One region of the Paenibacillus sp. FSL R7-0163 genome, then DNA from elsewhere that is predicted to be linked to it. Evidence: riboswitches for the same ligand, from Rfam matches in the RefSeq annotation. Region 1 holds a riboswitch; the other holds the start of a gene.
The links. Region 1 has a riboswitch for cobalamin ahead of metE (5-methyltetrahydropteroyltriglutamate--homocysteine S-methyltransferase). Riboswitches for the same ligand answer to the same signal wherever they lie in the genome.
Positions count from the first base shown of each region.

Region 1 (4,216 bases):
CATCACGTACAAATGACCAATTGAGGATAGTAACAGGGCCCGTCAACATTCCTTTAACCGGAAGCTTCGTCAACGATTGTGCATAGACGCTTTCTTTAACAGTCATAGGCTGTATAAATGCAATATCCGCGTAGATCACCGGCGGCTTAACGCAACGGGAACCGTAGGATTGAACCCAGCCATTACTAGTAAACAAGTATCCATCCAGCTTTTCTCCGAAAAACTCCACCATATCTGTACGCTCGAACTCGCCGTGGACCAGAACATCCAGACCTAGCTTTTCTTGGAAGGTAATTGCATCCGCGATCTGCTCACGAACAAATCCATCATAACGCTCCTGATTCCAGACCCCTTTACGCCATTTCAATCTCGCCTGGCGCACTTCGACTGTCTGCGGAAAGCTACCAATTGTAGTGGTTGGCAGAAGTGGAAGCTGCCATTTCTCTTGCTGCACCTTTAAGCGCTCAGCAAAAGGCAGACTGCGTTGGTCTGGTAGAGCTGCAAGTGCAAGCACTTGCTCCGCCACATCCTTACGGCCACGCTCAGGTAGTGCGCGGAACGCTGCAATAGCTTCACGACTAGCGGCCAGCGCTGCTTGAGAAGCTTCTCCTTTATCTGCGACGGCTGCTCCGAGCAGACTAAGCTCTTTAAGCTTCTCATCGGCAAAGGCTAACGCATTCTTAACTGTCGCCTTCAGCTTCACTTCACCTTGAACGGTGACTGGGACATGCAGCAGACTGCAAGAAGGCTGAAGAATAAGACGATCAAGCGGTACATGAACGCTGAGCTTTTCTACCAGTTGCAGCTTGGCGTCTAAATCGGAACGCCAAATGTTCCGTCCATCAATAATTCCGGCACCCAGCCATTTGTCCTTCGGCCAGCCAAGACGTTCGATGGAAGCCAGATTCGTTCCACCATCGTGCACAAAGTCAAGACCCAAGCCTTGAACAGGCAGCTCTAGCAGTGCCTCCAGCGGCTCAGCAGCTTCAAAATACGTCTGTAAAATAATATTCAAGCCCGGCACGGAGCCGGCAATGTCTGTGTATATCGAGTTAAGCAGTGTTAATTCTTCTTTACTTATGCCTGTAACAATCGCTGGCTCATCGATTTGTACCCAGCTTACCCCTTCTTGCTTCAGTTCCTGTAGCAGTTGAACATAGACTGGAACAAAACGTGCAGCAATCTTGGCGATATCTGCCGCTGCGTAACCTTTGGACAGCTTAAGGAAGGTATACAGACCTAAAAGTACCGGTTTACCTTCAATCCCTGCCTGCGATTTAGCAAAACGATAAGCCGCTAGAGGTTTGTTTTCAGTCAGGCGTGGTGTTTGTGTGCCGATCTCTGGAACGATATAGTGATAGTTCGTATTGAACCATTTGGTCATCTCGCAGGCAGTAGCCTCAGCATTACCACGGGCCATTGCAAAATAAAGATCAAGCCCGATGTCGCCGCCATCATACGCATACCGTGGAGGTACGATTCCAAACATAACAGCCGCATCCAACACATGATCATAAAATGTAAAATCATTTACCGGAATAAGCTCAATTCCTGCTTCTTGCTGGGTCTTCAAATGCTGCAGCTGGATTGCTGCCATTTCGGAGCGGAATTGCTCCTCATTTATTTTCCCCTGCCAGAATGCCTCCAGTGCCTTTTTCCATTCGCGGTTCTTTCCGATTCTCGGATATCCAAGATTGCTTACTTTTACCTTATTCGTCATTTCGATACACTCCCTCTTCAATCTCTTATTTCAAACTCCAAAACTACTTGCTTTCCTATAAAAAAGAGCGCCCTTCCCTAAAAAAGTCAAAGGGAAAGACGCCCATGATATACCCATGGTTAACGTCTAACACCTCCCTATCTTCCGTAGGTGAAGCAGTGCTGTTGAAACAGGCAGGTCTCCTGGCTAGCGGCGTCAACATCTTGAGCAGTCTTCCCAGCAGTAGTAAATTGCCAGTGACCTCTGTTGCTCGAGATTCTTCCGTTACAGTGGCGGGACCGCATCGGCTTCGAACCGAATTTCCCTATTAAGCCTACCGAATTACTATTTTCCGGTCAGCACCTGTCTCCGATATCATTCATCATTTGAGTGTCTTAATCTGATGTCATCATACGTGAAAGCCCCAGCAATCTGCAATAGATTACTGGGGCTTCTGTTATATCGATTCCTTATAACGGACTTAGAAAAATACGAAATATACTACAGCAGCAAGAATTATACGGTATATAGCAAACGGTAAGAGCTTGATACGATTGATCAGTTTTAAGAAGAAACGCATCGATAACAGCGCAAATAGGAAGGCACTAATAAAGCCTGCAATAAAAAACGGCAGCGCGTCCATGGTGAAATATTGCCAGTTCTTCATCAGTGACAACAGACTGGCACCTGCCATGATGGGTACTGCCATAATAAACGTAAAATCAGCAGCGGCACGATGGCTCATCCCGAGGATTACGCCACCAGAAATCGTCGAGCCCGAGCGTGAAAATCCAGGCCATAACGAAAAACACTGTACAAGACCTACACCAAGTGCCTGTTTGTATGTAATCTGATCTACACTCTCAGTTCTGATCTTCTTCGGCCCAAACAGATCCGCAATAATCATTAATATAGCCCCGATCACTAGACCAATTAACACCGTTGAGGTAGAGAATAAATGCTCATCAATATAATCATTAAACAGAACACCTAACACACCTGCAGGCACTAACCCTACCAGAACCTGTGTCAGCTTGAGGTGCCCGCCCTGCTCTAACTGCGGTAGCTTCTCTGTTACAGGATCCAACTGCTTACGGCTGAAACGCCTTAAGCCCAACAGATCAATGAATCGATTTCTAAAAATCACAACAACCGCTAATATAGAACCCAGTTGAATAACTATTTTGAAGGTATTTGCCGTATATTGTCCAAATAACTCCTGTGATTTCAGCCACATATCATCAACAATAATCATATGACCCGTGGAGGATACTGGAGCAAATTCGGTTAAACCTTCAACAAGCCCCAAAATAATGGCTTTAATAATCGTTAATAGCTCCATGTGTTTCCCTCCTTTTTAATAGTCATTTCTATTATCAGTCCTCCACCCGCTTAGCCCTCAGTGTTCATTCTCCGGCTGCGTTTGCGGAAGTACAGAAACCCAAGAATAACTAATCCGCCAGCAATTAGTACATAGACCACATTGGAGTACACATCCATGTACATGGCAATGTCTTCCCAGGATTCGCCCAAAGCCGCGCCAATAAGCACAAGCAGCAAATTCCATCCCAATGTGCCAATCGTTGTGAAGATCATAAATACTCCAAATTTCATACCTGACATTCCCGCCGGAATCGAAATCAGACTGCGGACCAGAGGAACCATCCGACAAAACAATACAGTCCAATAGCCATATTTATCAAACCAGGCGTCAGCCTTGTGGATATCTTTTTTAGTGACGCGAATTAGGCCCCCCCAGCGTTCAACCAGTTTCTCTAACCGGCTCACATCCAATAATCGGCCAATATAATAGAGAATTACTGCACCCAGTAGTGATCCAGCAGTGGCAGCAATGATTACACCAGGGATCGTTAAGCTCGTCGTAGTGGTCATAAATCCTCCAAAGGGCAGGATCACTTCTGAAGGAATTGGTGGAAATATATTTTCAAAGGCCAGCATCAGAAAAATACCGAAGTAACCAAACTGCTCCATAAAATCTGTAATCCATGCTTGCATTCTTGTTACCCCCATTTCTCATATCAAGTTCTTCTTCAGGTTGCGTAAATAGCGGCTGCGAATAAAAAAGAAGTATAGTCCTTGAACAGCCAAATATCCGAGTAACACCGCGCCTGTCTCCGTTGCGATAGATAAGTAGAACAACCGTTGAAGCGCAATAAAGGCAAACACACTGTGTAAAATAGCTATTCCGACCGGCACAAAAAACAATAGAGCGAGCTGAATTGTGACTATTCGATTGAGTTCTTTATCCGTAAGCCCCATCTTGGACAAAGTGGAATATTGATTGCGATCATGATCAAGATCGGTATATAACCGGAAGTAAAGAAAGCTGCCTGCCGCGATAAAAAAGACAGTACCCACCAGCAATGAAGCAAAAAGCATTGTGTTATACAATGTTTTCTGAAGCTCAAACAGCGTGCCGCTGATCACAATCGCATACGGAGAATCACTTTCATAGGACTGTTTGCCTTTATGGGCAAGATCATCTGCGATACCTAC
Region 1 covers NZ_CP150224.1:1,235,162-1,239,377, reverse strand. Annotated here, with positions in the region: gene metE (5-methyltetrahydropteroyltriglutamate--homocysteine S-methyltransferase) at 1-1,720, opposite strand, end outside; cobalamin riboswitch at 1,875-2,081, opposite strand; gene NST45_RS05290 (undecaprenyl-diphosphate phosphatase) at 2,181-3,041, opposite strand; gene NST45_RS05285 (DedA family protein) at 3,092-3,715, opposite strand; gene NST45_RS05280 (FtsX-like permease family protein) at 3,734-4,216, opposite strand, start outside.

Region 2 (4,216 bases), 2.8 Mb from region 1:
TAAATCCGCCTTGATTGTTTTGGTTATCGGACAGCCATTGGATGGCCCGATCCACGGCGGCTTTTACATCATCTCGGGTTGCGTAATAAGGTGCAAGAGCTTGCATCGCCATCGCAGTCATATCGACATCTGCTTTGGTTACGCCTAATGCCCAGCCACCAGCTTCTGCTGTACCTTTTTTAACCTCTTTATCTAAAATATACTGAACTAGTTTTTCTCTTGTGGTCTGTTCTGTAACTCCATCAACTACAGGGATCTCATAGTTATGGCTATCTAGCGCAATCAGAGCAAAAATCGGACCATTATTGCCTTGCTTTTGGATATATTGATAATCAGCCAGTGCTTTTCTCAGATCATATCCCGCAACATTTGTGATATCTTTTCCGATAGAGGTAAGTCCTAATATTGCTCTGGAATTCTCTGTGCTTTTATTGGCGTCGAGTTTTCCATCCTCTTTAATGATCGATGCTATTTTCGTTGCTACATTGTTGTAATAAAGATCGTAATAACCGTTAGGTACTGTATAGTTCGCCCGTGCTAAAGATAGAATCGACCATTCTCCACTACCTGTACCAAACGACGGATTCTTTACAGTGTTTAGAATATAGGCAAGGCTTTTATTTAATTGTTGTTTGGCTACAACAGTAGTAGGTTGTTCTAATTGCACATCATTCATATCAAAGAGACGGCTGCTATGATTGATCAGACGATCATAGGACACAAGTGCATACGTACCTTGGTCCGTTGCCATATTGTCTACTTTGCCTGTGAGGATATGCTTAAATCCACCCTCAGGTGCAGCAAAGCTAAGTAATGCATCAATAAGCGAATTTCCACTTTTAACAAATCTAGCGTCCGTGTGCGGATCTACGCCTACACCAGTTAAGGCTACAATTACCTGCGAGATACTTTCGCTGCTAGTGCTTCCCCAGCTTGTAAATCCGCCTTGATTGTTTTGGTTATCGGACAGCCATTGGATGGCCCGATCCACGGCAGCTTTTACATCATCACGGGTTGCATAATAAGGTGCAAGAGCTTGCATCGCCATCGCAGTCATATCGACATCGGCTTTGGTTACGCCTAATGCCCAGCCACCAGCTTCTTCTGTACCTTTTTTAACCTCTTTATCTAAAATGTACTGAACTAGTTTTTCTCTTGTGGTCTGTTCTGTAACTCCATCAACTACTGGGATCTCATAGTTATGGCTATCTAGCGCAATCAGAGCAAAAATCGGACCATTATTGCCTTGCTTTTGGATATATTGATAATCAGCGAGTGCTTTTCTCAGATCATATCCCGCAACATTTGTGATATCTTTTCCGATAGAGGTAAGCCCAAGAATCGCTCTGGAATTCTCTGTGCTTTTATTGGCGTCGAGTTTTCCATCCTCTTTAATGATCGATGCTATTTTCGTTGCTACATTGTTGTAATAAAGATCGTAATAACCGTTAGGTACTGTATAGTTCGCCCGTGCCAGAGAAAGGATCGACCATTCTCCACTACCTGTTCCAAACGACGGATTCTTTACAGTGTTTAGAATATAGGCAAGGCTTTTATCTAACTGTTGTTTGACGGCAACTGTAGTTTCCAGTTTGTAAGTAACTTGATAAGTTACATTTGTTTTGTTTCCAGCTCCGTCAAGAGCCGTTACAGTAATTGCATTACTGCCTGAATTCAGAGAAGCTTTGTACTCCCCATTCGCAGGTGATAAAGTAACACCATTCAGCTTCACTTCTGGAATGATGTCACTATATACATTGTCTGTGACAGCTACTTTGAAGCTTATTTCTTTATTAGATACTTCCTGTTTATCTTGTATGCCACTTACAGTAATAACAGGGGGTTCTATATCTAATGCATGGTTAAGCCCTACAAGCGCATGATCTACACTTATTTGAGAGCTTGCCATATTTTCGAGCACGGAATAGGCTTGATAAACTGCCGATTGTACTACTGGTCTGTCCAAAATAGTTTCTTTATTAGGGTCACTGTTAATCTCGGCGATTTCCGCAGTTAAAGCATCCTTATTGGCAAGTTGAACTGGGATTTCTCCCCAGCCACCAAGATCAGAACCATAGCCATAAGTGGTGAACTGAGTTCGAATGATATCACCGTCTTGAGGCTTATAATCGGTCATCCCAAACGGAGGAAACACATTATTTACTGCATACATCCAACCCGACATGGAAGTATAGTCAAACTGACTTAACCACTCTGGGTCTGCTTTAGTGCCGACTGTATTCCCATCAGCTGAAATCATATCTAAAGTATATTGTGGAATATTGACTTCGCTTCTGCCACTATCTTTAACTTCTGATAAATAAAAACCACTATCTATATTTCCTAAATATCTATAATTCCCATCTCCTAGCGCACGTGTTATTAAAGATGCGCCATTATCGCCTTCATAAATCGGAACTTTAATAGGTTCCTTAACATACCCTTGGCCTAAGGTGAATTTCTCTACGGATACAGATACATACCCTTTAAGGGTAGAGCTTGCTCCATCTGCTTGAGCCGGGATTACACTTGTAGAGAATGTCGTAATAAATACAGCTACAATAAGTAACCACGCTAAAAACTTATTTTTCTTCATTTTTCCATAACCCTTCCCTTCATACCTATGATAAAAAACAGAATAAACTTTTCTTATAACCACAAAAAAACCACTCAACATAAACGTCAAGAGGTTAAGATAGTGAACCACAATAATAGATGGCCAACACTATTCAAGCACCTCTCTATCGATCGTAGAGTTTGATGGTGTAACAGAAAAAGGCAGATATTCTGGCTCAAGTATCATCACCCTTGCTGCCTTCCCAGTTTCCCAGTGGCATTTTGCAAGGACTCCTCTTTCACAGCGGCGGGACCGCGCGGGATTCACACCCGCTTTCCATTTAACCAATCTATGATTGTACTTCCGCAACTATCATAGTTGGCACCTATTTCTAATTTTAAATTTTCATGCTTCATCATATCTAATATATATGCTTTTGTCATGTTATATTTCTTTTTTGTATAACGGGCAGCTAGAGATAATCCTATTGAATAACCAATTTCTACGAGTAGGGATATTTAAATAATTTCTTTATCCAACTGTGGGGAAAATTAATTTAAATCACTAATTCTTATATGAATTTGCCACAAATTAGTAAGGTACTCGCTGAGTGAATTCTATGTTAGGGTATATTCAGAAAGCGTTTACAAAAATAACATTGGAGGTGTTCGTGTTCATCTAACCACCAAGTACAGCGTCAAAGCCAGGTCCAAGCATCCTAAATTTATCTCACAAAGGAGAATTCAATGACTACGCGAATCCAGAAATCCTTCTTATCATTGACACTTGTCACCGCTCTTCTGCTCTCTCTGTTCTCATCCATGGCTGCAGCTGCAACTAAGGATGAGCAACAAGCTAAGGCAGCGCCAAAGAGTAAGATCCAATCCTATGTAGACGAAATGCAGCCCGGATGGAACCTCGGTAATACTTTAGATGCTACAGGTGAGGACGAAACCTCCTGGGGCAATCCTCGTGTGACCCAAGAACTTATTAAAAAGATCGCCGCTCAAGGCTATAAAAGTATTCGGATTCCTGTGACCTGGGATACTCACATGGGTGCGGCACCAGACTATACCCTAGAAAAAGCCTACCTCGACCGTGTGGAAGAAGTTGTCGGCTGGGCACTGGACGCCAAGCTTTATGTCATGATTAATGTCCATCATGATTCCTGGCTATGGGTAAGCCATATGGAAGAAAAACACGATGAAACGCTGGCGCGTTATAATGCAGCCTGGACTCAAATTGCCGATCGCTTTAAGGACAAATCCGATAAGCTGATGTTCGAGAGCATAAATGAACCTCGGTTCACCGATGGTGGAAGCACAGACGAAGCAAAAATGGAGCAAATGCTTACTGAACTCAATAACTCCTTCTATCAGATCGTGCGGAAATCCGGTGGGAAAAACGACCTCCGCCCACTTGTATTGCCTTCATTAGAGTCTTCACCTACACAAACAAGAATGGATCATCTCTATAAGACGATTACGGCTCTAAACGATCCGAATATTATTGCGACCGTTCACTTCTATGGCTTCTGGCCTTTTAGTGTGAACATTGCCGGCTACACCACATTTGAAAAAGATACAAAAAACGATATCACTCAAACTTTTGATAACGTTTACAATACATTTGTAGCTAAAGGCATCCCTGTCATCGTCG
Region 2 covers NZ_CP150224.1:5,319,784-5,323,999, forward strand. Annotated here, with positions in the region: gene NST45_RS23395 (S-layer homology domain-containing protein) at 1-2,596, opposite strand, end outside; cobalamin riboswitch at 2,760-2,961, opposite strand; gene NST45_RS23400 (cellulase family glycosylhydrolase) at 3,304-4,216, shown strand, end outside.
Region 2: linked by a shared signal. The riboswitch ahead of NST45_RS23395 (S-layer homology domain-containing protein) and the one ahead of metE (5-methyltetrahydropteroyltriglutamate--homocysteine S-methyltransferase) in region 1 are both predicted to bind cobalamin.